Regions from separate parts of the Microbacterium sp. 1262 genome, predicted to be linked through region 2. Evidence: predicted binding sites of a transcription regulator. Region 2 holds the regulator's gene; each other region holds the start of a gene.
What was found. The regulator LexA, encoded in region 2, represses DNA repair genes until DNA is damaged. The targets are predictions, from matches to a motif close to TCGAACANNTGTTCGA.
Positions count from the first base shown of each region.

Region 1 (10,529 bases), 810 kb from region 2:
GTCGCCGGCGGCATCCACGGTGTCGTACGCGGTCGTCATCATCGCCGACTTCACCTCGGCGGGCGTCGCCTGCGGGTGCTCGCCGAGGTACAGCGCGGCGAGCCCGGCGACGTGGGGCGACGACATCGAGGTGCCCGAGAGGATGCCGAAGGTCGGGTCCTCGTCGATGCCGTTCTCGGTGGCCGCGAGGATCGCGACACCGGGAGCGGTGATGTCGGGCTTGATGACGTCGCTGCCATCGGCGAGCATCGGTCCGCGGCTCGAGAAGCCCGCGACCTGCGGGACCGGGGTCTCGGTGCCCGTGACGTTCTCGCCGATGAGGGTGACGACGCGGTCGGTGCCGCCCTGGACGTACTCGAGCACGGCCGGCCGGGCGGTGTCGGAGACGTGCACCGTGGGAACCGAGTGGAAGTCGTTGTCGAGCGAGGCGGGCGTGACGTTGGTCAGGATCATGCCGATGCCGCCGGCCTCTTCGACCGCCTGAGACTTCTCGACACGAGCGTTCGATCCGCGGTCGCAGACGACGATCTTGCCGGTGACCTTGGCCGGATCGAGCGAGCCGAGCAGGCAGAGCTCGGGCGTCGCAGCACCGGCCAGGCCGGCGTCGCCCGCGAAGACCGACGGGCCCGAGATCGTGTCGCCGAATCCGACCGACACCGACGCGCCGGGGAACTGCGCGGCAGACGTGTCGCCCTCCTCGCCGAGCCGGACGGTGCCCTCCCAGGTCGGGATCGTGGATGCCGCGACCGTGGCGTACCACGGCGACGCGTGGTCGGCCGTAACCGGGTCGGGGCCGGAGTTGCCGGCGCTCGTCGCGACGAAGACACCGGCCGCAGCCGCGTTGAAGAACGAGATGTCTTCCGGCGCGAGCACGGTCGTGGCCGAGCCGCCGCCGATCGAGTAGTTGATGACGTCGACGCCGTCGGCGACGGCCTGGTCGATCGCGGCCAGCAGGTCGCTCAGCGCGCAGATGTCGTCAGTCGTGACGAGCGGGTCGGGCCCGACGTAGCAGGCCTTGTACGACGCGACCTTGGCAGCCGGTGCGACGCCGGAGATCGAGCCGAAGTCGACTCCCTCGACGGACGCCTCGACGCCGTTATTGCCCGCCGCCGTGCTCGCGGTGTGCGAGCCGTGGCCGTCGCCGTCGCGGGGCGACAGGTGGTCGTCTGCGAACGAGAACCCGTTCGCCGCGGCGCCGTCGCTGAAGTAGTGGGCTGCAATGAGCTTGGTGTTCAGGAGCGACGGGTCCCAGGCATCCTTCGTGCCGGCGCCCTGATCGACGACCGTGCTGCGGAACTCGCCGCCGTCGGCCTTCGTGAACACGACCTCGTCGCCGTCGCGGTAGGGCTGGTCGCCCGCCGAGGCGCCGAGCGCGTCGCCGGCGAACGCGGGGTTCTCGGGCGCGATGCCGGTGTCGACGACGCCGACGACGACGCCTTCGCCCGCCGCATCGATGCCGCCGACCTTCTCCCAGACACCACCGGCGCCCTCGAGCCCGAGGAACTCGGTCGAGGGCACGGCGTCGACGTGACGGATCTCGTCGGGGAAGACGCCGAGCACGCCCTTCTTGGCGGCGAGCTTGCCCGCCTGGTCGGCGCTCAGCTGGGCCGCGAACCCGTTGAGGGTGGTCTGGTAGGTCGCGTCGGGAGTCGCGCCGACCTCGCTCGCGACCTCTTCTTGACGCTGCTCGAGGAAGCCGGAGTAGTCGGTGACGGCGCGGGACTGGGCGTCGAGACGCTCGCCCTCGTCGGGCTTGGTCGGCGCGAGGCCGGCCTCGCCGCCCTCGTAGGTCGCGACAGGAGCCTCATCGAGCAGGACGATGTAGCGCCCGCTCTCGCTCTCGATCGGAACCGGGATGTTCACCCCCTCTCCCGTTGCAGCAAAGGATGCCGTTGCGGCAGAGCTCGTGAACAGTGCAGCCAGGGATACAGCCGCGACTGTTCGCAGGGTGGTGCGAACCATGTGCGCTCCAGTGGGGGGATGGATGAGCAGTCCGCGCGGCGTCGGCGGCGCGCGGTGAAGTCAACCTAGCTCACAGTTCCGACACAAGGAACCCTCGGCTTTCATTCAGGTCACGGAAGCGCCACCCCGACCGAGGCATTTCTCACGGCCCACGAGGGAACCGCCCTGCGCGCGTCCCATAGGCTGGGCGGGTGGCCCCGGCATCCCGCCTTTCGACGCGCGTTCTGCTCGTCTGCGCTGCCATCGGCGTCGCCACAGGTCTGCTCGGCGGCATCGAGGGATGGCTCGCCGTCCCCGTCATCACGGGTCTGCCGATCGTCTACGGCTTCCTCCTCGGCATCCACGTGCTGCCCGGAATCGTCGCGCAGGAGACCCTGCGGCTGCCCTGGGTCGCGCTCATCACGCACCTGATCGCGGCGCTCGCATCGTCGGCCGTCGCGCCGCCGTACACGTTCCAGTTCCTGGGGACCGCCGTGCTTTTCGGAGGCCTGCAGGAGGGCGTCGCCGCTCTCGTCCGCTATCGCTCGTGGGCGCCCTGGCGGTTCTTCGTCTCGGGTCTCGTGATCGGCGTCGTCGTTGCCCTCGCGGTGTTCTTCGCCGCTCACCTCAGCGCCCTCCCGCTGTGGGCTCAGGTCACCTACCTCGCCCTGGCCGTACTCGGGCCCGTCGCCTGGACGGCCATCGGCCTGTGGATCGGCGTCGGCCTGCGCCGCGCCGGCGTCGCCCGTCGCTGAACACCCCCGCCGGCCTTTCCGGGCCAAGTTAGGGTCGGCTAAGCTAAGCGCATCCGATCCGATCCGAGGACGCCCGTGACATCCGCCGCATCCGGTGCCGCCACGGCGGGAACGCCGGTCGCCGCGACCGCATCCGCGCCGTTGCTCGCCGTGCGCGATCTCACGGTGACCTACGAGGGATCGGATGCCGCAGCTACCCGCGGCGCCGCGTTCTCCGTCACTCCCGGTGAGGTCGTGCTGCTCCTCGGGCCGAGCGGTTCGGGCAAGTCGACGGTCGCACTGACGCTCAACGGGCTGATCCCGCAGTCGATCCCGGCGACGACCGAGGGCACGGTGCTCGTGTCGGGCGAGGATGCCGCGGCCACCCCGATCCCCCGGCTCACCACGCGCGTCGGCATGGTCTTCCAGGACCCCGACGCGCAGCTGGTCACCGGCACCCTGCTCGACGAGGTGGCCTTCGGCCCCGAGAACCTGCGGCTGCCCGTCGACGATGTCCTCGCGCGGAGCGAGCGGGCGCTGCGCCGGATGGGGCTCTGGGACCGGCGGCACGAGAACCCCGACCGCCTCTCGGGCGGCGGACGCCAGCGCCTCGCGATCGCGTGCGCGCTCGCGATGGAGTCGCCCCTGCTCGTGCTCGACGAGCCCACCGCGAACCTCGACCCCGAGGGCATCGAAGACGTCTACGCCGCCCTGGGCGAGATCGCTGCCGCGGGCGACCGGGCGATCCTGCTCGTCGAGCACAATCTCGACGCGGCGATCGGCTTCACCGACCGTGTCGTCGTGCTCGACCATGGCGGTCGCACCATCGCCGACGGTCCGATCGACGCGGTGCTGCGCGAACGGGCGGCCGAGCTGCACGCGATCGGCGTGTGGCTGCCGGTGTCGACCATCGCGGCGCTGCGGCTGCGCGAAGCGGGCTATCCGCTCGACCCACTCCCCCTGACGCCGGACGAGCTGCGCGCGGGGCTCGAGGCCGCGGCATCCGGTAGCGAGAATCGGAGAATCGCGGCATCGTCGGGGGCAACCTCCGATTCGGTCCGAGTTTCGCGCGATTCTCCGGCGCAGGCGCAGGCGCACGCGCCGACGCCGGCGGTCTCGGTGCGCGATCTGACGCTGCGTCGAGGTCGGACGACAGTGCTCCACGACGTGGACCTCGAGGTCGCGACCGGCGAGTTCGTCGCGATCGTCGGCGCGAACGGCGCGGGCAAGACGAGCCTCATCCAGGCGATCGCCGGCGTCGTCCGCGGTCCGCGCGGGCGCATCGACGTGGGCGGGCTCGACCCGAGTCGGGCGGACCCTCGTGCGGTCGCCGAGCGCGTCGGGTTCGTCTTCCAGAACCCCGAGCACCAGTTCGTCGCACCCACGGTCTTCGACGAGCTCGCCCACGGCCTGCGCCGCCAGCGGACGCCCGAGGACGAGGTGCGTGAGCGCGTCGACGGGATGCTGCGCCGCTTCGGCCTCGAGGCGCACGCCGACCGGCATCCGTTCCTGCTCTCCGGCGGTCAGAAGCGCCGACTGTCGGTCGGCACGGCCCTCATCGCCGGCGCACCCGTGCTCGCCCTCGACGAGCCGACGTTCGGCCAGGACCGCGCCCGCGCCGACGAGCTGCTGCACGTGCTGCGCGACCTCAACCGCGACGGCACGACGATCCTCGTCGTCACCCACGACATGCAGCTGGTGAGCGAGTACGCCCAGCGCTGCGTCGTCGTCGGAGATGGCCGCATCGTCGCCGACGGAGCGACCGCCGACATCCTCGGCGACGACGAGCTGCTGCGCTCCGCCGCCCTGCGGATGCCGCCGCTGCGCCGCGCCCTGCACGGGCTCGACGGGTACCCCGAGCTGTCGGGCATCGCCCGCCTCCGCGATCTGCCGGGGAGCGATCGATGAGCGCGACGGCGAGCATCGCGCTCGATCCCTACGCGGCCGCGCCGCCCTCCCGTCGGCTGCTGTTCCGGCTCAACCCGCTGGCGAAGCTCGCGGCCCCCGTCCCCGCGATGGTCGCTCTCATCTTCACGCGCGATCTCGTCACGCCGCTCGCTCTGCTCGCACTCGCGTACGGCGTGCTCATCGTCGGAGCGCGTTGGACGCTGCGTACCGTTCTCCTGCTCGCGGTCGCCGTGCCGATCGGCATCCTGATGGTGGGAGCCGGGATGTCGCTGTGGGTCGATGCGGCGCGGGTGGCCGACACCCCGGTGCTGCTTCAGCTCGGCGCCTGGAGTCTGCACGCGGGGGCGTTGGAGACCGGGATGGCGACCGGGTTGCGGCTCGGCGCGATCGCCGCGCTGGCGTTCATCGCGGGGCTCACCACAACGGGGCCGGACCTCGTGCGGGCGACCGTCCAGCAGCTGCGCGTCCCCTACCGCGTCGGCTACACGGCGCTCGCCGCGTTCCGGTTCGTGCCGCGGTTCGGCTACGAGCTCGACCTCATCCGACAGGCCCACCGCGTACGCGGCGCCCATGGCGGGCGGGGACCGTTCTCGGCGATCGCACGGTGGGGCGGTTACGTCGTTCCGCTGCTGGCCGGCGCCATCCGCCATGCCGAGCGGGTCGCGCTCGCGATGGACGCGCGCGCCTTCGGGGCCCATCGCGACCGCACCGAGCGGCACCTGGTGCCGTTCCGGCGGCGCGATGTCGCCTTCGTCGCGCTCTTCTGGCTCGTGTCGGCCGCGATCCTCATCGCCCTCTTCCCCTGGACCCCCTGATGCCGACCGCACCCCGTCGAGCCTGGAAAGGATGCTGCGCATGACCCGCAACATCGTGAAGCCCATGACGCCCGGTCTGGTGCGTCTGGAGGTGCTGCGTGCAGAGCGCCTCGCCCCGCACTGGATGCGGGTCACCTTGGGGCGCGGCGACATCGACCGGTTCGTACCGCTGGGCTACGACCAGTGGTTCCGCCTTTTCCTGCCGCTCGGCGGCGATGAGGCCCTCGACCGCATCCCGGCCAAGGCCAACAAGCTGTTCGGCTACCTGAAGTACCTCCGCATCCCCGAGGGCGAACGGCCGGTCATGCGCAACTACTCGGTGCGGGCGTACCGGCCGGCGGGGCCGGCGGGCGGTGCCGAGATCGACGTCGACTTCGTGCTGCACGGCTCGGGGCCGACCGCCGGACCCGCCTCCCGCTGGGCGTCGCAGGCCCACGAGGGAGAGAGCGTCGTCATCATCGACGAGGGGCTGCGCTTCAACCCCGAGCGAGGCATCGATCATGTGCTCCTCGTCGCCGACGAGACGGGGGCACCGGCCGTCGCCTCCATCTGCGCTTCGCTGCCGGCAACGGCATCCGGAACCGCGTTCATCGAGGCCCCGTCGAGCGACGACGTGCTCGAGATCGATGCACCTCCGGGGGTCGAGGTCCGGTGGCTCGTCCGGGCGCCCGACGCGAAGCCGGGGTCAGCCGCCCTCGCAGCGCTGAGCGGATTGGCACCGGGCGCATTGCCCGCGCAGCCCCTCCACGCGTTCGTCGTCGGCGAGCAGTCGCTGCCGACCACCGCCCGGCGTATGCTCGTCGCCGACCACGGCATCCCGAAGGAACAGATCAGCTTCGTCGGGTACTGGCGCGAGGGCGCGAGCTCGCCGACCCCCAAGCCCCAAGCGGCATCCGAGCACGCACCAGATGATGAACGCCGAGCCACGACGGAGCGGGAGATGCGAGCATGACCGCGGCACCCCGATCGCGCGCCGCGCGTGTCTCGACGGCATACCTGTTGACGTGCGCCGCGATCGGCGTCGCGGCGACCGCGTTGCTCGCGCCTGCGTGGGTCGCGTCGACGACCCTGTTCCTCACGGTGCCGTTCGCGACGGTGGCGATCGCCGGGCTGTGGGTTCTGCCCGCGGTCATCGCCCTCAGGCTGCTGCAACGCCCGGGAGCGGGGCTGCTCGTGGGGCTGATCTCAGGACTCGTGCTTGCGCCGTTCTTCACGATCGGATCGGTCGCGACGATGCTCTACTGGTCGTTCTTCCCCGAACTGCCGTTCCTCGCGACGCTCTACCGGCGCTGGAACACCTGGATGCACTATGCAGGCGCCGCGGTCATCGGCGCGACGTATCCCGTGTTCGCAGCGCAGTCGTTCGATCTGTGGAGCATGACCGCGCCCGTGCTGATCGGGTTCGTCGCCCTTTGCATCGCCAGCTGCGTCGGAGCGACGTGGCTCGGCATCCTGATCGGCGATCGCCTGCGTGCCGCGGGCGTCGCGACCCTCGCCCGCCGCCGCACGCCCGCCTGACCCCCCTCTCCCCCCTCTCCGTCGACTCGCCAGAGGATGCGGATGCGGGGGGGTGCGGCATCCGCAGAACCTGGCGAGTCGACGGGCGGGCGCGGGCGCCGGGCGGGGTCAGTCGGCGTAGGTCGGGGCGGGCGGCATCCCGAAGAAGTCTTCGAGAGTGCGGTAGCCGCCCTCGGCGTAGAGCGCGGCGAGGTCAGGGCCGATGTACCGCAGGTGCCAGGGCTCGTACTCGTACCCGGTCGTCTCGGTGAAGCCGTCGGGGTAGCGGATGATGAACCCGAAGCGATGCGCGTTGGCGGCGACCCAGTCCGACTGCGCCGTGCCGCCGAACTCTTCGATCGCCCCGCACCCTCCATCGCATGCGACCACATCGACGGCGAGGCCCGTCTGATGCTCGCTGTGCCCGGGGCGGGCGCTCGTGAGGTCGGCGCTGCTCTGGCCGAGCTGACCGACGTAGTTGCGGTACGTCGACACCTGGAAGTCGTACGAGCGGAACCCGCTGTTCACTCCGATCGTGCCCGCGCCCTCAGCCTGCGCGGCGGCCGCGAGCTGCGAGAGGGCCGCCGCGACGTCCGCACGCATGTGCCCCCCGCTGGTTCGCTCGACGCCCTCGGCGCGCGCCTGCGGCTCGGGCCAGTAGTCGATCGGATCGAGCGCGTTCAGCTTGTTCACGACGACCCACGTGCGGCCGGCCGTGTGCAGATCGATGCACGGGGCCGCACCGCCCGCGATCGCGGCCCGGAAAGGCTCGGCTCCCCCGGCCGCGGCGATGACGTCGGCGTCAGAGCCCGACGCGAGCGCCTGCTGGAATCCGGGATCACCGCAGATGTCGCCCGCGGCCGCGGCATCCGTCGTCGCGTCGTCGGCCGGCTGGGCGGCGGCAGCATCGCCGGACTGCGCGGGCGCAGGAATGGACGAGGCGTTGGGCGCGCCCGCCGCGGCGTCACCGACGAGCGCGGCGACGGGGTCGACGGGAGCCTCATCCGGTCCGCTGAGTGCCGACGTGAAGCCGGCGGTACCGGCGACGACGAGGCCGACGAGCGCGAGTGCAGCCGTGGCCGCGACGGCGCGACGGCGGACGTAGACGGATGCCGGCAGACGCACGGATGCCGACAGGGCGGCGGCATCCGGTGATCGGCCCTCCGCCGACGAAGCCGAGGCGACCTCGCCACCAGCACCGCTCGCCGCGGAACCGGAAGCGCCGGCCCGCTCACGCAGCTCGCGCCGCGAGGGGAGAGGGCGCGCCTCCGCCGATCGCTCGCGTCGCGAGCGACGCGTCTCGGGCTCGGTCGGGTGCACCACGACCCCATTCTGCCCTGCGGGTCCGGTTGAGTTCCCGTTCGCAGCGCGGTTCACCCGCGACCCGGGCTGGTCCCCTCGCCGAACACGGCATCGGGTCCGGCGGGCGATGCCCCCGGGCTCACGCTGCCCGCGCGCCCTTCCGCAGCCGCCGGAGCGAGCAACTCTCGCGCGATCACCTTCACGGAGGGGAACGCGTCGAGCTCGTCGATCTCGATGCTCGAGAACCAGCCCGCGTCGTGGACCTCTCCGGCCGCGGGCGACAGGGCGCCGCGCTCCGAAGTGTGCAACACGAAGGCCATGTCCATATGGATGTGCGCGGGTTCGCCGGGGCGCTCGGGGATGAGCTGATAGCTCATGCTGATCGGGAGGTCGAGCTGAGCTTCGGTGCGACCGTCCGCGGCGAGGTCGACGCCCGCGTGCGGGCGCAGCACGGCTGCCACGCCGGTCTCCTCGAACACTTCTCTCACGACCGCCGCCTGGGGCGTCTCATCCTCGTCGACATGACCGCCCGGTGGAAGCCACTTCGCGAGCTTCTTGTGATGGATGAGGAGGATTCGGTCCTCTGCGGGATTGAGCACGTAGCCGCTGACGGTGAACTGTTTGGCGTACGACGCGGTTCGATCGATGATCGTCATCGTGCGGCACCGTTCACACCGGCACCGACAGCGCGGCGGATTTCATCCATTCGGACGAGCCGGGGGCGCACCCTCGTCGTCGGCGGGCGGGTGCGATCCGGCTGGCAGAAACCGACCACGTCGGCTACCCCGGCGTATCTCACCCTCTCCCCAGCTGACGTCAATGTCACAGCGCGCTCCCCCATCCGCTCGCAGCGTCCTCGATCCCCGGTGAAACGATCTGCCTGTCACCTCACCGGCACCCGAGCATACGAGGGTTCGCGCTTTTATGTTTGACAACACTTCGAATTTCTGTTCGAATCTTCTCATGCGATGGCAGGGGCAGCAGATGGGCGTGGCGGATGCCGCTGCGCTGCCCGGCCTCGAGACACTCAACGGCCTCGTGCGCTCGGTGACGACGCCCGAGTTCGCAGGAGTTACCTTCCACGAGGTCATGTCGCGCTCGGCGCTCAACCGGGTCCCGGGCCCATCGGCGATGCCCTTCGACTGGACGGTCAATCCCTATCGGGGATGCACGCACGCCTGCGTCTACTGCTTTGCCCGCGGCACGCACGAGTACCTCGACATGGACGCGGGAGCCGACTTCGACTCGCAGATCGTCGTCAAGCTGAACGTCGCCGACGTACTGCGCCGCGAGCTCTCGAAACCGACCTGGGCGCGCGAGCAGGTGGCTCTCGGCACGAACACCGACCCCTACCAGCGTGCGGAGGGCCGCTATCGGCTGATGCCCGGCATCATCACGGCGCTGGTCGACAGCGGCACGCCGTTCTCGATGCTGACGAAAGGCACCCTGCTGCGCCGTGACCTACCGCTGCTGGCCGAGGCGGCACGTTCGGTGCCCATCGACCTCGCGATGTCGATCGCGGTACTCGACGAGCCGCTGCGGCAGCTGCTCGAACCCGGCGCGCCGACATTCGCCGCTCGCCTCGACACGGTGCGAGCGGCAAGCGCCGCGGGGTTCCGGGTGACGGTGTTCCTGATGCCGATCGTGCCGCACCTCACCGATTCGACCGAGGTGCTCGACGATGCCCTGAGCCGGATCGCGGATGCCGGCGCCGCCCGCGTCGTCTACGGCGCGATGCACCTGCGACCGGGCGTCAAACCCTGGTTCCAGCAGTGGCTCGCGCGCGAACGCCCCGACCTCGTGCCGATGTACCGCGGTCTGTACCCCGGGGCCTCGGTGCAGGCACCGCAGGGCTACCGGCGCATGCTCGCGGCGCGCGTTCGACCTCTGCTCGCGCGGCATCGCCTTCGGGGAGGGCTCGAAGAGGAAGAGGCCCAGCCCGCCACGCGACGATTCCGCCCCGGACCGGTGGTCACGACTTCGCGCGGCCGCGCCGCTGCAGCGGCATCCGTTCCCACGCTCTTCTGACGCAAGCAGCACAGTGGCCCGAGTTTCGCGGCCCGGGGCGCTGCGAACCGGAGCCGGGAGTGCGAGCCGGGACACTCTCGCGCGCTGCCGGGGTATGGTCCCGAGATCAGGCTCAACGCGCGGCCGGCTCCCACCGCTCAGCCTCTCAGGGCCCTCAGCCCGCGCACGGCACGGCGAACCGCGAGCGCCCCGCCAACGGAAGCGCCCCGCCGAACGCCACGACCGTCGGGTCGCAGCGTGCGGCGGGGCGTCAGAGCGGCGTCGGCTCAGGCGTCGACGTTCGCGAGCTGTCGACCCGAGACCT
Region 1 covers NZ_JBEPKU010000001.1:2,441,329-2,451,857, forward strand. The annotation lists gene ABIC53_RS11590 (S8 family serine peptidase) at 1-1,962, opposite strand, end outside; gene ABIC53_RS11595 (ECF transporter S component) at 2,154-2,696, shown strand; gene ABIC53_RS11600 (ABC transporter ATP-binding protein) at 2,772-4,583, shown strand; gene ABIC53_RS11605 (energy-coupling factor transporter transmembrane component T) at 4,580-5,398, shown strand; gene ABIC53_RS11610 (siderophore-interacting protein) at 5,439-6,350, shown strand; gene ABIC53_RS11615 (ECF transporter S component) at 6,347-6,916, shown strand; gene ABIC53_RS11620 (M15 family metallopeptidase) at 7,025-8,218, opposite strand; gene ABIC53_RS11625 (NUDIX hydrolase) at 8,269-8,853, opposite strand; gene ABIC53_RS11630 (Rv2578c family radical SAM protein) at 9,161-10,225, shown strand; gene ABIC53_RS11635 (DEAD/DEAH box helicase) at 10,492-10,529, opposite strand, start outside.
Region 1: a site for LexA is predicted at 9,137-9,152, ahead of ABIC53_RS11630 (Rv2578c family radical SAM protein). Genes of this name have one in related genera too.

Region 2 (10,529 bases):
GGCCCCGCCTAAGCTGGGCTCATGGCGACTCTCGCGTTCACCAAGGGGCACGGCACCGGCAACGACTTCGTGATCCTGGCCGACCCGGACGGCGACCTCGACCTGAGCGACGCGCAGATCGCAGCGCTCTGCGATCGCCATGTCGGCATCGGCGCCGACGGGCTGCTGCGAGTCGTCCGCTCGGCCGCGATCCCCGAGGGGGCGGATGCCGCTGCCGCCGGCGCTGAGTGGTTCATGGACTACCGCAACGCCGACGGCTCGAAGGCCGAGATGTGCGGCAACGGAACGCGGGTCTTCGCGCGCTACCTCGCCGACGCCGGCCTCGCCTCGATCGATGCCGGCCTCCGCATCGGCACGCGTGCCGGAGTGAAGACGATCACCCGGGTCGACAACGGCTTCGAGGTCGACCTCGGAACCTGGCGGGCCGAAGACGGCGACGTTCTCGTCCGCGCACGCGGGCTCGGCGTCGCCCGCCCCGGGCAGGGGATCGACGTCGGCAACCCCCACGTCGTCGTGGCGCTCGCCGGGGAGGATGAACTCGAGGGCCTCGACCTGACGGTACAGCCCACCCTCGAGCCTCGTCCGTCCGCCGGCGCGAACGTCGAGTTCGTCGTTCCGGCCGAGCCGCTCGTTCAGAACGGTGTCGGGGCCATCCGGATGCGCGTCCACGAGCGCGGCGTGGGAGAGACCCTGTCGTGCGGCACCGGGGTCGCGGCATCCGCTCTGGCCGTGCGTCACTGGGCCGGGGCTGCGGCACCCGACCGCTGGACCGTCGACGTGCCGGGCGGAACGCTGGGCGTGCGCATCGTGCGGCAGGCCGATGGCGAGCACGTGCTGCTCTCGGGCCCCGCGACGCTGGTCTTCTCGGGGCAGGTCACCCTCGCCGACTGATCCGAGCGCCGCGGTTTCCGGACGGCTCGTGGTCAGGGCAGTTCGATCGCGCCCGTCGGGGGAGTGCCGTGCCGGCGCACCCGAAGCACGCGGAATCCGCGTCCGGTCGCGGCGCGCGAGACGCCGTAGCCGTCGTCGAACGTCGCGGCCAGCCAGCGCTGGAGGGAATCCGAACCGAGGTTGCGCTGCACGACGAGCCACGCGTCGCTGCGTTCAGCCAGACGGGGTATCCAGCGCTGCAGCATCCCGTGGAGCTCGTTCTTGCCCACGCGGATCGGCGGGTTGGAGCGGATGGTCCGGAATACGACGTCGTCGGGAACATCGTCGGGCAGGACGGCGTTGATGTTACTGAGTCCCAGATCAGCGGCGTTGCGTCGCACCAGGTCGAGGGCCCGTTCGTTGACATCGACGGCCCACACCGTGGCGTGAGGCGACTCCAGAGCCAGCGACAGCGAGATCGGCCCCCAGCCGCAGCCGAGGTCGAGGAAATCCCCACCGGACGGTGCCGGGGGAGTATTGGCCAGAAGAACCCCTGTACCCGAATCCACGTGGTCAGGGCTGAACACCCCGCCCGCGGTCGTGACCTCGACGGCGTGACCCGCGAGGGTCACGCGGATACGGCGGAGGTTCTGTTCGCTGGACGGGGACGCGCTGAAGTAATGATCGCTCCCCATGCATCCGAGCGTATCGGAGCCGGACGTACCGGCGGGAGACTAGAATTCACGGATGCCCGGGCACGGGCATCCCGGGAAGAGAGTTATGACGCATATCACCACCCCCGACGGCGACGGCGACATCGCGGTGGACCCGGTCGATCGCGTGCTCGCGAGCGCGGAGACGCGCTCGTCGATCCGCGTCTTCGGCGGCGCGCAGGCGCTGCAGGATGAGTCGACGGTGTCGTACGGAGACACCGACGGCGACCAGTGGGATCGCGAGGAGCGCGCGGCGCTGCGCCGTGTCCCCGGTCTGTCCACAGAGCTCGAGGACGTCACCGAGGTCGAGTACCGACAGCTGCGACTCGAGAACGTCGTGCTCGTCGGCGTGTATCCCCAGGGGTCGCACGAGGACGCGGAGAACTCGCTGCGCGAGCTCGCGGCCCTGGCCGAGACCGCCGGTGCGGTCGTGCTCGACGGCGTTCTGCAGCGGCGACCGCATCCTGACCCCGCCACCTACATCGGACGCGGCAAGGCAGCCGAGCTGCGCGACCTCGTCGCCGCCGTCGGTGCCGACACCGTGATCGCCGACACCGAGCTGGCACCGAGCCAGCGGCGCGCCCTGGAGGATGTCGCGAAGGTCAAGGTCATCGACCGCACCACGGTCATCCTCGACATCTTCAGCCAGCACGCCAAGAGTCGTGAGGGCAAGGCCCAGGTCGAGCTCGCACAGCTCGAGTACCTCCTGCCGCGTCTGCGCGGATGGGGCGAGTCGATGAGCCGCCAGGCCGGTGGCCAGGTCGGCGCGGGCGGTGCGGGCATGGGCTCGCGCGGTCCCGGTGAGACGAAGATCGAGCTCGATCGGCGCCGCATCCGCACCCGCATGGCGCAGCTGCGCAAGCAGATCCGCGAGTTCGCGCCGTCGCGCGAGGCGAAGCGCGCCGAGCGTCGGCGCAACACGATCCCCTCGGTGGCGATCGCCGGTTACACCAACGCCGGCAAGTCGAGTCTGCTGAACCGGCTGACGAGCGCGGGTGTCCTGGTCGAGAACGCTCTGTTCGCGACGCTGGATGCCACGGTGCGTCGGGCCGAGGCCGCCGACGGGCGCGTGTTCACGCTCACCGACACCGTCGGCTTCGTCCGCAATCTCCCGCACCAGCTCGTCGAGGCGTTCCGGTCCACGCTCGAGGAGGTCTCGGGCGCGGACGTCATCGTCCACGTCGTCGACGGCTCGCATCCCGACCCCGCCGCGCAGCTCGCGACCGTCCGCGACGTGATGGGCGACGTGGGCGCTCGCGCCACCCGCGAGCTCGTCGTCTTCAACAAGGCCGACCTCGTCGACGACGATGCGCGGCTGCTGCTGCGCGGGCTCGAGCCGACGGCCCACTTCGTGTCGTCGCGCACGGGTGAGGGCATCGACGAGTTGCGCGCCGCGATCGAGGATGCGCTGCCGCTGCCGGCGGTGGAGGTGCGCGCTCTCGTGCCGTACGACCGTGGCGACCTGATCTCGGCCGTGCACGAGAGCGGCCACATCGTCGCCACCTCGCACGAGGAGGACGGCACGGCCGTGCACGCGCACGTCTCCGAGCGTCTCGCGGCTGAGCTCGCGCCCTACGCCGTCTGAGCCCGCGGTCGGCGATACACCTGCAGGCTCGGCGGTGCTGGTGAGCCCGCCGCGGATGCGGAAGGCCTCAACAGCACCGCCGGCCTGACAGGCGTATCAGCGCCAGGCGGTCGCCGGGCTCAGTCGAGCTCGATCGGCGCGACGCCGGGCGTGTCGAAACCGAACACCTGACCGAGGAACGCCAGCTCGCTCTCCAGAGCGTTCACGATCGTCTCGGTCCGTCGGAACCCGTGCCCCTCGCCCGCGTACAGGACATAGGCGTGGGGCACGCCCTGCGCGACGAGTGCGTCGCGGATGGCCTCGGCCTGCGCCGGCGGCACGACCGCGTCCTCGTCGCCCTGGAGAAGCAGCAGCGGCACGCGGAACCCCTCGGCGTGGCTCAGCGGCGAGCGCTCGATGTACACGTGCTCCGCTTCGGGAAGGGGACCGATCAGGCCGTCGAGGTAGCGCGCCTCGAAGTCGTGGGTCTCGGCCGCGAGGGCGCGGGCATCGCCGACGCCGTAGCGCGAGACGCCCGCGCCGAACACGTCCGTGCCGACGAGCGCCGCCAACACGGTCCAGCCACCGGCCGACCCGCCCTCGATCGCGAGCCGTGACGCATCGGCGAGTCCGTCGGCGGCGAGGCCGCGTGCCGCCGCCGCGACATCATCGACGTCGACGACGCCCCACTGGCCCTTCAGCCGTTCACGGTACGACCGGCCGTACCCGGTCGACCCGCCGTAGTTCACGTCGAGCACGCCGATGCCTCGGCTGGTGAAGTAGGCCGCCTTGGCGTCGGCGGTGCCGCCCACGTGCGACGTCGGCCCGCCGTGCACCCAGACGAGGTACGGCGGCAGCTCGTCGGTCGGCGCCGTGACATCGGGGTTCGTCGGCGGATAGGCGAAGGCGTGCACCGGGCCGTGGGGACCCTCGGTGGTGATCTGACGGGCATGGGGGATCCATGCCTCGTCGATATCGGGGGTACCGCCGCGCACCGCTGTCGTCTCGCCGCTGTCGAGATCGACCAGCCAGAGCCCGCTCGCCCCGGGCATGGCGCCGCTCACGAGGGCGCGGCTGCCGCGGACGTCCTCGATCTGCAGTCGAGCGGTGGCGGGGAAGGGGAGCGGGATCGCGCCGCCGTCGCGGTCGACGATCACGAGCTGGTCCGAGCCGTGCGTGCGGACGGCCACGACGCGGCCGTCGTCGAGCGGCGCGTACCACCGGGTGCCGAGGACCCATAGGCCTCCACCCGTGTCGGCGTCGGCGGGGGAGACCGCGACGGGTGCCGCGCCGGTCGCGGGGTCGACGCGATGGAGGTTCCAGCGCCCCCTCGGCTCGTCGAGCAGCAACAGCTGGCCGTCCGATGCCCATTCCGGCTGCAGCGCGGCCGTGCTGCCGCCGGCCACCTCGCGGACACGATCCGGGGCGTCGAGCTCGATGACACGGATGCGGGTGCGGTCCCAGGGCATGTCCGGGTGATCCCACGCCACCCACGCGAGCTGTGATCCGTCGGGTGACAGTGCCGGCTGAGCCACGAAGTCGCTGCCCCCGGCGAGCTCCGTCACTCCCGCTTCGTCGCCGCTCGCGGCGTTCTCATCGCTGCTCGCGCCGTCGATCCGCACGATGTGTCGTTCGGGAGTGCGCCCCGGGTGCTCGCGCTCGCGCACCGCGAGAAGCGCGCCGTGCTGCCAGCGGAGACCGCCGTAGTGGGTGCCGCTCTCCTCTGGGGTGAGCGCCTCGGGCTCGCCGCCCGGGCGGAGGCGTCGAATGCGCTGGTCCGACTTGTCGACGAAGAACAGCTCGCCGTCGTCGGACGCCGTCCAGGCGCCGCCGCCATACTCGTGCACACGCGATCGCGCGTTCCCGGGCGCGGGGAGGACGACCTCCACAGAATCGTCGCGGCGGCGGCGCATGACGGCGACGCGACCGGCCTCATCGGGAAGGGATTCGCCCCACCAGATCTCATCCCCGACGAAGCGCGCGCCGTCGAGGCGCAACGAGGACGCGCTGGCCCACGAGGCGGTCAGGGGGGAGGGCCAAGAACCGTACGGGAGTTGCTGCTGCGACATACCGCCACGCTACGCGAGCGGATCCGGGTCGTGCCGGACGACGGGAGGGGATGCCGCCGAGTCGCGGCATCCCCTCCCGCAGTTCCGTCGGTGCGGCGAGGTCAGACCGTGCGGAGGACGGCGACGACCTTGCCGAGGATGGTGGCGTCATCGCCGAGGATCGGCTCGAACGCCGAGTTGCGGGGGAGGAGCCAGGTGTGGCCGTCGCGCTGACGGAGCGTCTTGACGGTGGCCTCGCCGTCGAGCATGGCCGCGACGATCTCGCCGTTGTCGGCGGTCGCCTGTGCCCGCACGACGACCCAGTCGCCGTCGCAGATGGCGGCGTCGATCATGGAGTCGCCGACGACCTTGAGCATGAACAGCTCGCCCTTGCCGACGAGCTGACGCGGCAGGGGGAAGATCTCCTCGACCTGCTGGTCGGCGGTGATCGGGACGCCCGCCGCGATGCGGCCCACGAGCGGCACGAGGGCGGCGTCGCCGAGGGCGGGCGCGGCGTCGGCGGGGTTCTCGCCGGCCGTGCCGGGGAGGTCGATGAGGACCTCCATCGCGCGGGTCTTGCCGGGGTCGCGGCGGAGGTATCCGCTCAGCTCGAGCTGGTTCAGCTGGTGGGTGACGCTCGACAGCGACTTGAGGCCGACGGCGTCGCCGATCTCGCGCATGCTCGGCGGGTAGCCGTTGCGGGCGATCGCGTGCTGGATCACCTCGAGGATCGCGAGCTGCTTATCGCTCAGATTCTTGCGTCGTCGCGTCTGCGGCTTCTCGCTCATACCGCCGGTCTCCTGTCGTCGCGCCCCGTCCCCGACCCGATGTCGGAGGTTCGTGGTGGGCTCTCGCTGTCGAAAAGGTAGCCCGATCCGACAGCGACATCACGGAACGCTCCGCGTGTCTCTTCGATCGGTCTCCGATTTCGGTGGGTGGTTGACACCACACAATATCGAAGATACGTTCGGAACCGAAGTTCGCACCCGTCTCTCCCGGCCGAGAGGCGGGAGCGAATCTTCCTACCGCTCCCGAGGAGATGTCATGACCACGATCGATGCCCGCTTCGCACCGGCCCCCCGCACCCGTCTGCGCCTGACGCGCCGTGGACGCCGCGTCATCGCAGCGATCGCCGCGCTTCCCGCCGTCGTCGCCGTCACCGCTGCCGTGCTCTCCGGCGGGGGAGCACTCGCGTCCAACGAGGCGGGCGCGCCCGAGGGGTCGTTCACGACGGTGACCGTCATGTCGGGCGAATCGCTCTGGTCGATCGCTGAAGAGGTGGCGCCGGCCGCCGACCCCCGTGACGTTGTCGACGCCATCATCCGGCTGAACGCCCTCGGCTCTGGTCAGCTCGAGGCAGGCCAGACACTCGCCATCCCCGCCGAGTACGACGCCGCGAGCTGAAGCCCGCCGTCTTCGGCGCAGAAGCTGGGGTGCGGCCACGCCGGACTCGGACGCGGCCTAGCATGGGTGGGATGAGCCCGAGTCTGGATGATCTGCCCCTCAGAGACGATCTGCGAGGCCTCACCCCGTACGGCGCCCCGCAGGCGCCGCTTCCGGTCGCGCTGAACGTCAACGAGAACACGCATCCCGTTCCCGAAGAGGTCGCAGACGACATCCTGGATGCCGTCGCCCGTGCCCTGCGCGACGTCAACCGCTATCCCGACCGCGAGTTCACGCACCTCCGCGAGTCCTTCGCCGAGTACCTCGGTCACGGCCTCACCCCCGATCGCATCTGGGCCGCGAACGGATCGAACGAGGTGCTGCAGCACCTGCTCCAGGCCTTCGGCGGCCCGGGGCGTACCGCCATGGGCTTCGGCCCCACGTACTCGATGTACCCGCTGCTGACGCGAGCCACCGGCGCGCAGTACGTCGCGGGCACGCGCGGCCCCGACTTCACGCTCGACCCGGCCTCCGCCGCGGCACAAGTCTCCGAACTGCGCCCCGACGTCGTCTTCCTCTGCGCGCCCAACAACCCGACCGGCACGCCGCTCGGTCTCGACGTCATCGAGGCGGTGTACGACGCCACCGACGGAATCGTGATCGTCGACGAGGCCTATCAGGAGTTCGCGCCGCGCGAGAGCCCCTCCGCGCTGACGCTGCTCGGCGAGCGGGAGCGCCTGGTCGTCTCGCGCACGATGAGCAAGGCGTTCGCCTTCGCCGGTGCGCGCGTCGGCTATCTCGCCGCCGACGCGACCCTCATCGACGCTCTGCGTCTCGTCCGCCTGCCGTACCACCTCAGCGCCCTCACGCAGGCGGCCGCGACAGCCGCGCTGTCGCACTCGTCGACGATGCTCCGGATGGTGGACGAGATCGTCGCGCAGCGCGATCGGATGTCGGCGACGCTCGATGCCCTCGGGTACCACGCCTACGAGAGCTGGACGAACTTCGTCCTGTTCGACGGGGTCGACGACCCGCGCGCCACCTGGCAGGCGCTCTACGATCGCGGCATCCTCGTCCGCGACGTCGGCATCCCGCACAGCCTGCGCGTCAGTGCCGGTACGGAAGACGAGACGACCGCGTTCCTCGAAGCACTGGCGTCGATAGACTCGGAGGCATGACCAGCCCCCGAACGGCCAGCATCCGTCGTGCCACGAGCGAGTCGAGTGTCGAACTCGAGCTCGACCTCGACGGGACCGGGATCAGCACGATCGAGACGACCGTGCCGTTCTTCGATCATCTGCTGACGGCGTTCGCGAAGCACTCGCTCACCGACCTGACTGTACGCGCGACGGGCGACACGCACATCGACGCGCACCACACGGTCGAGGATGTGGCGATCGTGCTCGGGCAGGCGCTGCGCTCTGCGCTGGGCGACAAGTCGGGCATATCCCGCTACGGCGATGCGCTCGTGCCCCTCGACGAGGCGCTCGCGCAGGCTGTCGTCGACATCTCCGGGCGTCCCTACCTCGTGCACACGGGAGAGCCCGAGGGATACGAGTACCACCTCATCGGCGGGCACTTCACGGGGTCGCTCGTGCGGCACACGTTCGAGGCGATCGCGTTCAACGCGGGCCTGACGATGCACGTCCGCGTGCTCGGCGGACGCGACCCGCACCACATCGCCGAGGCGGAGTACAAGGCCTTCGCCCGTGCCTTCCGGCAGGCCAAGGCGCTCGATCCGCTCGTGCACGGCATCCCCAGCACGAAGGGCGCCCTATGACCGAGGGTGACACGACCGGACGCGCGCCGCTCGTCGCCGTCCTCGATTATGGCTCGGGCAACATCCACTCGGCCGTCAAGGCCCTCTCCGCCGCGGGTGCGGACGCCCGACTGACGTCCGATCGTGGTCTCATCCGCGATGCGGACGGTCTTCTGGTTCCCGGCGTCGGTGCGTTCAGTGCGGTCATGGCCGCCCTGCGCGAGAGCCGCGGCGACGAGATCATCGAGCGGCGCCTGGCCGGGGGGCGCCCGGTGCTGGGCATCTGCGTCGGCATGCAGATCATGTTCGGCAACGGCGTCGAGCGCGGCGATGACACCGAGGGCCTCGGGCAGTGGCCGGGCACCGTCACCGAGCTGCAGGCCCCGGTGCTGCCCCACATGGGGTGGAACACCGTGCGCGCGGGCGCAGGGTCGACGCTGTTCGACGGTCTGGAGGACGAGCGCTTCTACTTCGTGCACTCGTACGGTGCCCAGGACTGGAGCCTCGAGGTCATGAAGCCCTTCGCCGAGCCCGTGCTGACCTGGTGCGACTACGGCGCGCCCTTCCTCGCGGCCGTCGAGAACGGGCCGCTCTCGGCGACGCAGTTCCACCCTGAGAAGTCGGGGGCCGCCGGCATCCGTCTCCTCGCCAATTGGATCGGCGCCCTGCCGCGCCACTAGTCTCCCTCTGGTGCGCTCGCGTGGACGAGCGTGCATCCCGACCCACCCCTGGAATGTGATGAACGACTTCGCGTCCACCCCCGAACTGATCCTCCTGCCCGCCGTCGACGTCGCCGACGGGAAGGCCGTGCGCCTGACCCAGGGCGAGGCCGGCAGCGAGACGACCTACGGCGACCCCGTCGACGCGGCGCTCGCCTGGGCCAAGCAGGGTGCGCAGTGGATCCATCTCGTCGACCTCGACGCGGCCTTCGGCCGGGGCAACAACACCGCCGTGCTCCGCAAGGTCATCAAGCAGGTCAAGGGTGTGCAGATCGAGCTGTCGGGCGGCATCCGCGACGATGCGACGCTCGAGGCCGCGCTCGAGAGCGGTGCGACGCGCATCAACCTGGGCACTGCCGCGCTCGAGAACCCCGAGTGGGCCGCCGATGTCATCGGCCGCTACGGCGACGCGATCGCGGTCGGACTCGATGTCCGCGGCACGACGCTCGCCGCCCGGGGCTGGACCCGCGACGGCGGCGACCTGTGGGACGTCCTCGAGCGTCTCGAAGACGCCGGCTGCAGCCGATACGTCGTCACCGACGTGACGAAGGACGGCACGCTCCAGGGCCCGAACCTCGAGCTGCTGCGCGAGATCACCTCGCGCACACCCAAGCCCGTGGTCGCATCGGGCGGTATCTCGAGCCTCGACGACATCGCCGCGCTGCGCGAGCTCGTGCCGCTGGGCGTCGAGGGTGCGATCGTCGGCAAGGCTCTCTACGCCGGCGCGTTCACGCTGGCTGAGGCGCTGGATGTCGCCGGAGACTGACGACGGCTGCGGCCACGCCGCCGACTCGGCGGGCGTTCCCTGGGAGGGGCGCAGCTTCGAGTCGAACCCTCACGCCGGTGACGACGGCTCGGCCGATCCCGCGCTGCTCGCGGCGCTCGAAGCCTTCCGCGCGGGGACCGGTGACGCCGTCGCGGTCGTCGAGGCGTATCGCGCGGCGCGGCTGCTGATCCCGCTCGTGCCCGAGAAGGGCGACGAAGGGGTCGGGCCGACGGGGCTGCGTGTCGACAAGACCCAGGAGCTGTCGATCGTCACGGTCGCGGCTCCTGACGGTCGGCGCGTTCTGCCGGTCTTCACGTCGGTGGCCGCACTCGCGCGGTGGGATGCCGTCGCGCGTCCGGTTCCGGCCGACGGGGTGCGCACGGCGATGGCGGCGGCGTCCGATGACACCGACCTGATCGTGATCGACCCGGGCTCCGAGACCGAGTTCGTGCTGCGACGCCCCGCCGTCTGGGCGATCGGACAGGGACTGCCCTGGGAACCGGCGCCCACCTCGCCCGAGGTCTTCACCGCTCTCCAGGCCAGCATCGGGGGAGAGCTCGCGGTGCTCGACCTGTCGGTCGCGGCGGGTGATCCCGACGCCCGGATGCGCGGCCCCGAGCTGATCGTCCGGCTTCATCTCATCGATGGGCTGGATGCCGCCGAGCTCGACGCGGTGCTGTCGCGGCTGGCGTCGCGGTGGGCCGCCG
Region 2 covers NZ_JBEPKU010000001.1:1,634,681-1,645,209, reverse strand. The annotation lists gene ABIC53_RS07885 (GNAT family acetyltransferase) at 1-12, shown strand, start outside; gene dapF (diaminopimelate epimerase) at 22-891, shown strand; gene ABIC53_RS07875 (class I SAM-dependent methyltransferase) at 924-1,565, opposite strand; gene hflX (GTPase HflX) at 1,840-3,168, shown strand; gene ABIC53_RS07865 (prolyl oligopeptidase family serine peptidase) at 3,288-5,216, opposite strand; gene lexA (transcriptional repressor LexA) at 5,318-5,983, opposite strand; gene ABIC53_RS07855 (LysM peptidoglycan-binding domain-containing protein) at 6,240-6,599, shown strand; gene ABIC53_RS07850 (histidinol-phosphate transaminase) at 6,671-7,756, shown strand; gene hisB (imidazoleglycerol-phosphate dehydratase HisB) at 7,753-8,358, shown strand; gene hisH (imidazole glycerol phosphate synthase subunit HisH) at 8,355-9,017, shown strand; gene priA (bifunctional 1-(5-phosphoribosyl)-5-((5-phosphoribosylamino)methylideneamino)imidazole-4-carboxamide isomerase/phosphoribosylanthranilate isomerase PriA) at 9,076-9,822, shown strand; gene ABIC53_RS07830 (SseB family protein) at 9,806-10,529, shown strand, end outside.

Region 3 (10,529 bases), 1.2 Mb from region 2:
ACCGCGGAGCGGTGCGCCAGGCGTGCGCGTGCATCCGTCCCATGAACCCGGTCCCGATGATCGCGATGCGCAATCGTCTCGACATCCTCGTCTCCCTCCGCACCGGTGCGTGTGATCGCGGACCACGATGTCACAGCCCCTCGACGCGGACGTCGGGCTTTGCGCAAAATAGGCGAATGCCGTCTTCCCGACCGAGCCTCACCGACGTCGCCACGGCCGCGGGCGTGAGCGTCGCGACCGTCTCACGGGCGCTCCGCGGCCGCGGCGAGCTGTCGCCCGAGACCCGCACGCGTGTGCTGCAGACGGCGGAGCGGCTCGGGTACACGCGAAGCGGGACACCGCGCGGCCGGCCCCGCGGCGGGACGTCCCGCATCTTCGATCTGGTTCTCGGGCACTTCCATGACCCCTACACCGACGAGGTCGTCGCCGGGGCTCACACGGCGGCCTCGCGCCTGAGCTACGACCTCGTCCTCACCGCGGAGCGCGACGATCCGGGCGATGACTGGCCGGCCCGCATCCGCTCCCGGGGATCGGCGGGGGTCGTGCTCGGTCTGATCCTGCCCACCGCGGCCCAGCTGGAGGTCGTGCAGGGCGCGGGCATCCCCATCGTCCTGCTCGAGCCTCCGTCGGGGACCACCCAGCACGTGCCGAGCGTGCGGAACACCGATCACGCGGGCGGCTCGGCGGCGGCGGAGCACCTGCTGGCGCAGGGCGCGCGGCGCTTCATCGTCATCGGCGGGGCTCCGTCGTACCGGTACGGCCGTGCGCGGATCGAGGGCTTCCTCTCGACGCTCGACGAGACGGCCCCGGCTGCGCCCCGCATCCTGACGACGGCGGACTGGGGTGCGGCGGACGCGCGACGAGCGTGCGCCGCGGCGCTCGATGACCTCGGCGGCGAGGGCCCCATCGGGCTCTTCGCCTGCTCCGATGAGATGGCCGCGGGCGCCTACCGGGCGATCGCCGAGGCTGGGCTCGCGGTGGGGCGCCACGTTCTCGTCGTGGGATACGACGATGTGCGGGGCGCGCGGTGGCTGCATCCGCCGCTCACCACGATCCGTCAGCCCATCCGCGAGATGGCCGCTGCGGCGGTCACGCTCCTGGCTCAGATGGCGGGCGGTGCGCAGCTCGCCGACGAGGTGGTCGAGCTGCCGACGGTTCTCGTGGCCCGCGGCTCGACCGGCCGTCCGCGCTGACCGAGGCCGCCACCGACGGGGCTCACGCGGGCGCGACGACCGGGAAGTACACGGCGTAGCGCTCGTCGACGATCTCGTTCAGCGGCACGAATCGGATGCCGGCCGAGCCGCCGACACTGCGGTATCGCGTGAGCCACTGCGACCACTGCCTCTCGTCGTCGGCAGCCAGCAGCGTCGCCGGGTCGGAGCTGTCGCCGATGAGCGGCGTCTCACGGTCGACGAGACCCGCGAGCACCACGGCGCCCTCGACGAAGGCGACGGTCTCGGGCTCATCCGGGATCGGCACCGTCCGCAGCTCGAATCCGAAACCGAGTTCGATCTCGGTGCGCCCGCCGGGATGATCGATCTCCACGAAGCTGCCGCGCCGCACCACGGCGATGTCCGACCGGACGTGCACCTCGCCCGCGGTCCAGGCGGGCACACGCATCCGGACGCGGCCCCGAACGGTCGGCGGCGACTCGACCGCCACCGAGACCCGAAGGGCGTGCGGCCGATGCGCCGGGCCGCCGGGGCCCGCGTTCGCGTCCGGACCGACGTAGAGGGCGTCGTCGATCGTGCGGACCTCGACGGCCAGCTGGCCTGCTGCCGTGGCGACGTCGGCGCGGACGGGGATGTACTGCGCGACGGTGACGGCTTCGCCGTCGCTGTACACCGCCAGCGACGAGTGGCGCGTGTGCGCCTGCACCACCGTGCCGTGGCAGCACCAGAAGTCCTCGGTGGGCGATCCCCACTCCTTGCGCGCTCCGCTCTGCAGCGGCAGGAAGTAGCTCACCATGCCGGTGCCGGGATGCTGCTGCGCCAGGATGCCGTTGACGAGGTTGGCCTCGATGTAGTCGAGGTACGACGCCTCGCCCGTCCATCGGAACAGCACGTCGGCCAGCCGGATCATGTTGTAGACGGCGCAGTGCTCCTGGGTCTTCGTGCCCCGTCGCGCGGCGAAGGCGAACGGCGGCGTCCAGATCTCACCCGAGGTCTGTCCGCCCGTGCAGAAGGTTCCGCGTCGTGTGACGGCCCAGTCCCAGTACGCCTCGACGATGCGTCGCCAGCGCTCCTCACCCGTGACCTCGAAGGCCCGCGCGGCACCGAGCACCTCCGGGATGGTCGTGTTCGCGTGCATGTTGGTCAGCATGTCCTCGCCCGCCAGCAGACCGTCGAAGAGCGACCGGTGGTCGTATCGGTCGAGGAGCTCGCGATACATGTCGTCGCCGGTGGCCTCGAGGAGGTCTGCCCACACCTCGAGCATGCCGCCCGTCTCGACCTCGAGGATGGCCTGGAACTCGTCGCGCTCGAACTCCCGCGCCCACTCCGCGATCAGCGCCGCAGCGCGGTGGGCGATGCGCAGGGCTCGCTCGTCGCGGAGGTCTCGGTACACGTCCACCAGACCCATGAAGGTCTTGTGGATGTTGTACTGCGGCGCCCACACCTCGCGCCCCTCGGCGAGCCGGCGCAGGAACGTCTGCGGAATGCCGAACACCCAGCCCGCGCCGGCATCCTGGCACGCTTCGAGCTCGTCGAGGACAACGGCCAGCTTGCCCCGCAGCACCGGATCGCCGGTGACGGCGATCTCGCGCGCGGCCGCCGACATCCAGTGCCCCACGAAATGGCCCCGCAAGAGTGCGCCGGGCGTCTCCCAGCCCCAATGACGTGCCCAGCCGTTCTCGACGCCCGGTGTGACGGACGGCTTCAGGTGCCAGGCCTGATCGCCGATGCCCGCTTCGATGCGGTGGTTCTGCACGAGAGCGTGCTCGTCGAGCGACACGAGGTACGTGCGATTGGTGCGGCGACGACGATCATAGGTTCCCGGGAGCAGCCGGGAGGCATCGGGCGCAAGGGCGGATGCGGTCATGGTTGTGACATCTCCTTCGATGTGCTGAGATCGATCTCTGACTGTACCGCCCGAGCGATGTCAGCAGAATAGGAGCATGGATTCCATGCGCGTGATCCACCTCAACGCCGAGGACGTCTCCGTCGTGATCGCAACGGCGGACGATGGGATGCCGGAGATCGTCCACTGGGGCGAGGCGGTGACGTCGGCGGAGCCCGACCTCCTCGCATTCGTCGCGGCCGAGCAGCGGAACGGGATGACCGGTGATTCCGACGTTCCGTACCGCGCGAGCGTGCTGCCCGAGCACAGCCGCGGGTGGTTCGGAGCCCCGGGGCTGTCCGCACATCGCGACGGCTCGGGGTGGGCGCCGCGGTTCGTGCTGCGCTCGCTGACTCTCGACGGCGCCGAGGCCGGACCGGGCGTGACGTCCGGCGGAGCGGGGCGGGTCGACGCGGTCCTCCACGACGATGCTGCTGAGATTGAGCTCGGTGTAGAGATCGATCTCACACGAGACGGCCTCGTGCGTTCCCGCGCTCGGGTCCGGAACACCGCCGGCGCAACCGAGGCGGCGGCACCGCTCGAGATCCAGTCCCTCGCCGTCGCCCTTCCGATACCGACGTGGGCGCAGGAGGTGCTCGACTTCACCGGCCGATGGGGGCACGAGCGCATGCCCCAGCGGCATCCGGTCGTCCGCGGTGATCACTCGCGCGTCTCGCGGCGCGGCCGCACCGGTCTCGACGCGACGCTGGTGCAGGCGGTCGGCACGCCGAGGTTCTCCGCCGGCTCCGGCGAGGTATGGATCGGACACGTCGGATTCAGCGGCGACCACGAGCACACGATCGAGCGCACCGACGGGCGCCTGCACTTTCGGGGCGGCGAGTCGATCCTTCCCGGCGAGATCCGGCTGACGCCCGGCGAGGAGTACACCGGCCCCTGGGTGTTCGGCAGCTACGGGCGCGGACTCGACGGCGCTGCGGCGCGCTTCCACTCCTACCTGCGTGAGCGCTCGCGTTCGTCGCGCCGCCCCCGCCCCGTGACGATGAACGTCTGGGAGGCGGTGTATTTCGACCACGACCACCGCGTGCTCGTCGATCTGGCGGCCCGCGCCGCCGAGCTCGGCGTCGAGCGCTACGTCCTCGACGACGGCTGGTTCCGGGGGCGCAATGACGACCGCGCGGGGCTCGGCGACTGGGCGCCCGACCCGATTGCGTGGCCCGACGGCCTCCGCCCACTGGCCGACGAGGTGCGCTCTCTCGGCATGGAGTTCGGGCTCTGGGTCGAGCCGGAGATGATCAACGAGGACTCCGATCTCGCCCGTGCGCACCCCGAGTGGATCCTTCGGGCGGGGCCCGAGCTGCCGCCGCGCCAGCGGTTCCAGCAGGTGCTCGACCTCACGCATCCGGCCGCTTTCGACCACATCCTGGGCGTGCTCGACGGGCTCATCGAGGACATCGGCGTGAGCTACCTCAAGTGGGACCACAACCGCGACCTCATCGCGGCCGGGCACCCCGCCTCGGGCACCCCTGCCGTTCACGAGCAGACCCTCGCGGTGTACCGCCTCATCGACGAGCTCCGCCGTCGCCATCCCGACCTCGAGATCGAGAGCTGCGCCTCCGGCGGCGGGCGGGTCGACCTGGGGATCCTCGAACGGACTGACCGGATCCATCCCTCCGACAGCCACGACCCCCACGACCGTTTCGGCATCCTGCGCTGGACGGGACTCCTGGTGCCGCCGGAGATGATGGGATCGCACGTCGCCTCCCCCGTGTCGAGCGTCACGGGACGCGCGCATGACCTGCAGTTCCGGTGCGCAGTCGCCTTCCTCGGCCACTTCGGCATCGAGTGGGACATCCGCGATCTCGACGAGCACGACCGGCGCGTCCTCGGCGACTGGATCGCACGATACCGCCGGCACCGCCACCTCATCGCGACGGGGCGCACCGTCGGCTCGGGTGAGCTCGACGCCGCGGCTCCGCAGGTGCGCGGCGTGGTCGCGCCCGACGGGTCGGAGGCGCTCTTCACGATCGTCACGCCGACGACCTCGGCCGACACGATCGCCCGTGTGCGGTTCCCCGGCTTGTCGACCGACCGCAGCTACCGGGTGTCGGTGAGCGGCTCGGACTCGTTCGGACCGCCCTGGCAGGTTCCGGCGTGGCTTCGGGAGAGCCCCGAGCTCGGCGGTGACGGTGACGGTGGCGGTGGCGGTGGCGGCGAGCGTGTGGGTGACGGCCCGGTCATCGCGGGTACCGTGCTCGCACGGGTGGGGCTGGAGTTCCCCACGTTCCACCCCGACCGCGCGGCGGTCGTTCACCTCGCGGCGGTGGCAGCGCCGTGATCGGCGAGCGCCGGGCCGCGGCATCCCGTCCCCCGATGGGGTGGAACAGCTGGGACTGCTTCGGGTCGTCCGTGACGGAGACCGAGGTGCTGGCGAACGCCGAATACGTCGCGGAGCACCTGCTCGCGTTCGGCTGGGACACGATCGTCGTCGACATCCAGTGGTACGAACCCGATCCGGGGGCGCACGACTATCGCGAGGTCTCTCGGCCGCTGCTGGATGCCTGGGGCCGGCCGCTCCCCGCGCCGGGACGCTTCCCCTCCGCGGCGGACGGGAGCTTCCAGCCGCTCGCCGACCGCGTCCACGAACTCGGCCTGCGCTTCGGGGTGCACCTCATGCGGGGCGTCCCGCGCGCCGCAGCGGATGCGGCTCTGCCCGTCTCGGGCCGCCCCGACGCGACGTGCGACTCGATCGCCGACCGCTCGAACGTCTGCGTGTGGAACCCCGACAACTACGGCGTCGATATGACGGCACCCGGTGCGCAGGAGTACTACGACTCGGTCATGGCGCAACTGGCCGCCTGGGGCGTCGACTTCGTGAAGCTCGACGATGTGCTCTACCCGCCCGTCGAGACCGCCGAGATCGCAGCGATCTCGCGCGCAATCGATCGGTCGGGACGGGCGATGGTTCTGAGCCTGTCGCCCGGCAAGCGACTGTCGCTCGCGCACCTCGAGACGCTGCGCGAACACGGCCAGATGTGGCGGATCTCGGACGACTTCTGGGATGACTGGGCGCACGTGGTCGAACAGTTCCAGCGCGCCGCCCGCTGGGCGCCGTTCCAGCGGCGCGGTGCGTGGGCGGATGCCGACATGCTCCCTTTCGGACGCATCGGCGTGCGCGGACACGTCGGCGAAGACCGTCTCAGCCGCCTGTCGGTCGACGAGCAGCGCACCGTCATGACGCTGTGGAGCATGATGCGCTCACCGCTCATGATGGGCGGCCACCTGCCCGACACTCCGCCAGAGACGCTCGCGCTGCTGCGTAATCCCGGCGTCCTCGCGCTGCGCGACGGCGAGGAGTCGCGCGAGATCGTGCGCGACGGACATCTGGTCATTTGGAGCGCGCGCGTGGGCGCGCGCGAGTACCGTGCGGTGTTCTGGCTCGGCGACGATGAGCAGGAGCTCGTCGTCCACCTCGCCGACCTCGGGCTCGGGCTCGGGCTCGGGCTCGGGGACGTGGGGACGGCGGGTTCGTGCACGGATGTGTGGAGCGGGACGAGCGTCGAGGTCGCCGACGGACGCGTCACGCTGACGGTGCCGGCTCACGGCACACGGCTGCTCGTCTTCGGCTGACCGTCGGGAGGAGGAGCGGGCCGGCTGTGGAAAGGCACGGGCGATGTCGGAGGCCCGTGGCAACATTAGAACATGCATTCGAACGGCGAGCTTAGTGGCGGGATGGGCAGCGACGCTGATGTCGACGTCCTCGCTCAACTGGTCGCGGATGCGGAGGGGGCGGCGGATGCTGCGCGGTTGGCGCAGATTCGTGAGGTTCGGGTGCTCGCGGCAGCTGGCGTGCTGGCCGAGAAGCAGGCGGCTGGGGCGGCGGAGCGGGTCAAGGCGCGCGAGATGGCGCTGCGTGGCATCGCGGCGGAGCTCGCCGGGGTGTTCGTCGCGACCGACCGGACGTTGCAGCGGCGCATCGACGAGGCGCGAGACCTGGTGGAGAGCTATCCGGTGACGATGGCGGCGTGGGAGGACGGACGCATCGTCCGCGGCCACGTGCGGGTCATTCAGGAGACAGGATGCCTCGTGCCCGCGGAGGAACGGGCAGAGTTCGAACGGGTCGCGATCGAACGGTGCGAGGGCGAGACCCCGAACCGGGTGCGCGACGCGTTGCGGATGATCGCCGAGCGGATGCACCCGCGGTCGTTCACCGAGAGGCACGAGGAGGCCGCGGCCGGGCGGTGCGTGCGGGTGCAGGCCGGCGCCGATGGCATGTCGGACCTGATCGCGACTTTGCCGACGGTGATCGCCGACGGGATCGTCGACCGGCTGACCCGACAGGCGCGGGAGATCATCAACGCGCGGCAGCAGGCTGACGCCGCGGATGCGGATGTGGAGAGCGATGCTGAGAGCGCAGTGGGCGCCGGGTCATCGTTCGTCGACGACGCCCGCACGATCGACCAAGTCCGCGCCGACGTGTTCAGCGACCTCTTGCTCGCCGGGACGCCGGCCCTCGATCCCACCGCGAGCGGTGACGGCGACGGAACGCTCGGGGCGATCCGGGCACACGTGCAGGTTGCCGTGTCGGCGTTGACGCTGATGGGTCAGGACGAGGGGCCGGCCGATCTAGCCGGCCGCTCCCCCATCGATGCCGCGACCGCACGCGAGCTCGCGGGCAACGCGACCTCGTGGGACCGGCTGCTCACCGACCCCGTCACCGGAACCGTGCTCGAGTGCGACAGCTACCGCCCCACCGCCGCCATGGTGCGACTTATACGGGCGAGGGATCGGCACTGCCGGTTCCCCGGATGCCGGCAACCCGCCATCCGTTGCGAACTCGACCACACCATCGCCGCATCCGAGGGCGGGGGCACGCACGTGTGCAACCTCGCCAACCTCTGCAAGAGACACCACGACGTCAAACACCACACCCGATGGCATGTCCGACAACTCCCGGGTGGGCGGCTCGTGTGGACCTCACCTACCGGGCGGGTCTACCGCGCAGACGCACCCCCACCACTCGTCGCCTTCACCATCGACGAGCCAACCGATCGCCGAGGCGATCAAGCACCACCCGGAGCGTTTCCCCCACCACGATCACTGGGGCGACCCGACGCGCCTCGGGGGTCCGCTCCGCCGTTCTGACGGGATCGTCTTCGCCCTGAACCAGCCCACGGGAGGGGGTGGTTGCCGTGCCCGTCACACCGCGAGAGCGCCGTCCATCATGCCCGCGGCCGCCGGCCGCACCGCCGGAAGACGACACGCGTCTGCTCGCGTTCGGCTGACCGTCAGGACGCGCGGCGCGGGTCGATCCCGAGTCTGCCGACGGCGTCATCGAAGCCACCGACGCGAGCGAGCTCCGCGGCGCGCGCCGATGCCCGCTCGAACAGGTCGTCGAACCTGACCGGGGCGCCGGCGGCCGCGGACGCCACGGCAGCCTCGACCATGGCGAGGCTGCCGATGTTGCGCGTGATCTCGCCGGACGGCACCGGACCGCCGTCGAGGGCTGCGACGAACTCGGCGAGGGCGGCATCCAGCCCCTCGGCCCCGTCCGCCAGCACAGCAGCCTGCGCGCCGCCCTCACGTGGCTGGATCACGACGTCGGTCTCTCCGTCCCAGGCAGCGGATCCATGGGCAGCGTTTCCCCGCCAGTCGCCGTTCCACGAGGTCGTCAGACCGTCGGCGCACCAGCTGCCGGAGTACGAGAACCGGCGCCCATCGGCGAAGCGGAAGATCGCCTCGGCCGCGGCGGCGCCGCGATACCAGCTCCAGCTCGGCGAGAACTCCTCGCAGAAGACCGACACGGGTTCACTCGAGAGCAGGTACCGGGCTTGGTCGAACTGGTGGATCGCCATGTCCATGAGCAGCGGCGACGGCATCTCGTCTCGGAAACCTCCGAACCGGGGGTTCTGGAAGAAGCGGACGTCGAGCTGCTCGGCCCCGCCGAGGCTGGCCAGGGCGTCGCGGAACGCCCGGATCCCGCGGGAGTGCCGACGCGACTGACTCGTCGCCATCAGGGTCCCGGTCGACGCGCTGACGGCGGACAGCAGCAGCGCCTCGGCCACAGTCGGCGTCACCGGCTTCTCGCTCAGGACGGGAACACCCGCCCGCAGCGCCGCGGCGCTCACCTCGAGATGCGCCTGCGGGATCGTGACGTTGACGACCAGGTCGACGTCGAAGGCGTCGAGCGCATCATCGACCGAGCCGAAGCTCGGGACATCGAGTCCCCGCTCGACTGCCGCGGCCCGCGCGGCGTCGGCGACGATGTCGACGAGCCCGACGATCTCGAGATCAGGACGACGAGCGGCCGTGTCGATCCACGCCTTCCCCATCGCTCCCGCCCCGACGATGACGACACGACGGGCGCGCCCCGTCACGACTGCTCCTCGCCGTCCCACTCCCGCGGAACGTCCCACTCCCCCGTGCGATGCATCGCCAGACGGGCGGCGGCGCGGGGGCGGTCGTTCCGAGCCCATCGCGCCGCGTTCGCGAGGACGAGCTGGATCTCGGGCTGATGGTAGACGGGATAGTCCTGGTCACCCGGCGAGAAGTAGAACACCCGCCCGTGACCGCGGAAGAACGTCATGCCCGAGCGGAACACCTCGCCGCCCGAGAAGTTCGAGACGAAGACGAGCTCGTCCGGCTGCGGCACGTCGAAGAACTCGCCGTACATCTCCTGCTCGGGGATGACGATCGGCTGCGGCACGCCGGCGGCGATCGGATGCGACGGCGAGACCGTCCACACGAGCTCCCGGTCATGCGCCTGCCGCCAGCGCAGCGCGCAGGTCGTCCCCATGAGACGGATGAAGATCCTCGAGAAGTGCGCCGAATGCAGCGCCACGAAACCGAGCCCGCCGAGCACGTGCCGATGGACCCGCTCGACCACGACGTCGTCGACCTCGTCGTGCAGGAGGTGCCCCCACCAGAACAGCACATCCGTCTGCGCGAGGCGCTCCTCGCTCAGCCCGTGCTCCGGATCGTCGAGCGTCGCCGTCTCGACGACGGCAGCGTCGCCGAGCAGTCGCCGCAGGCCCGCGGCGATGGTCCCGTGCATCGTTTCGGGATAGAGGGCGCGCGGGATGTCGTGATGCTTCTCGTGATGGTTCTCGCCCCACACCAGCACGCGGATGGGGGTGGATGTCGTGCCCGTCACCCCTTGAACGCCCCGTCCATGATGCCCGCCACCATGCGGCGCCCGACGACGAAGAAGACGATGAGCAGCGGCAAGGTTGCCAGGAACGACCCGCCCATCGTCAGCGCCAGGTCGATCGACCGGTTCGCCTGCAGCTGCTTCAGGGCGATCTGCACCGTGAACAGCTCGGGCGACTTCAGCACGATGAACGGCCACATGAAGTCGTTCCACACCGAGGTGAACGTGATGAGGCCGAGCACGAAGGCCGCCGGCCGCACGACCGGGAACCCTATGCGCCAGAAGATCTGCCAGCTGTTCGCCCCGTCGATGCGGGCCGCGTGCATGAGCTCGTCGTTGAGGGTGGTCGCCATGTGCTGCCGCA
Region 3 covers NZ_JBEPKU010000001.1:457,181-467,709, reverse strand. The annotation lists gene ABIC53_RS02170 (Gfo/Idh/MocA family protein) at 1-85, opposite strand, end outside; gene ABIC53_RS02165 (LacI family DNA-binding transcriptional regulator) at 177-1,193, shown strand; gene ABIC53_RS02160 (beta-L-arabinofuranosidase domain-containing protein) at 1,216-3,039, opposite strand; gene ABIC53_RS02155 (alpha-galactosidase) at 3,116-5,353, shown strand; gene ABIC53_RS02150 (glycoside hydrolase family 27 protein) at 5,389-6,645, shown strand; gene ABIC53_RS02145 (HNH endonuclease signature motif containing protein) at 6,748-8,160, shown strand; gene ABIC53_RS02140 (Gfo/Idh/MocA family protein) at 8,304-9,392, opposite strand; gene ABIC53_RS02135 (ThuA domain-containing protein) at 9,389-10,168, opposite strand; gene ABIC53_RS02130 (carbohydrate ABC transporter permease) at 10,165-10,529, opposite strand, start outside.
Region 3: a site for LexA is predicted at 6,712-6,727, ahead of ABIC53_RS02145 (HNH endonuclease signature motif containing protein). Genes of this name have one in related genera too.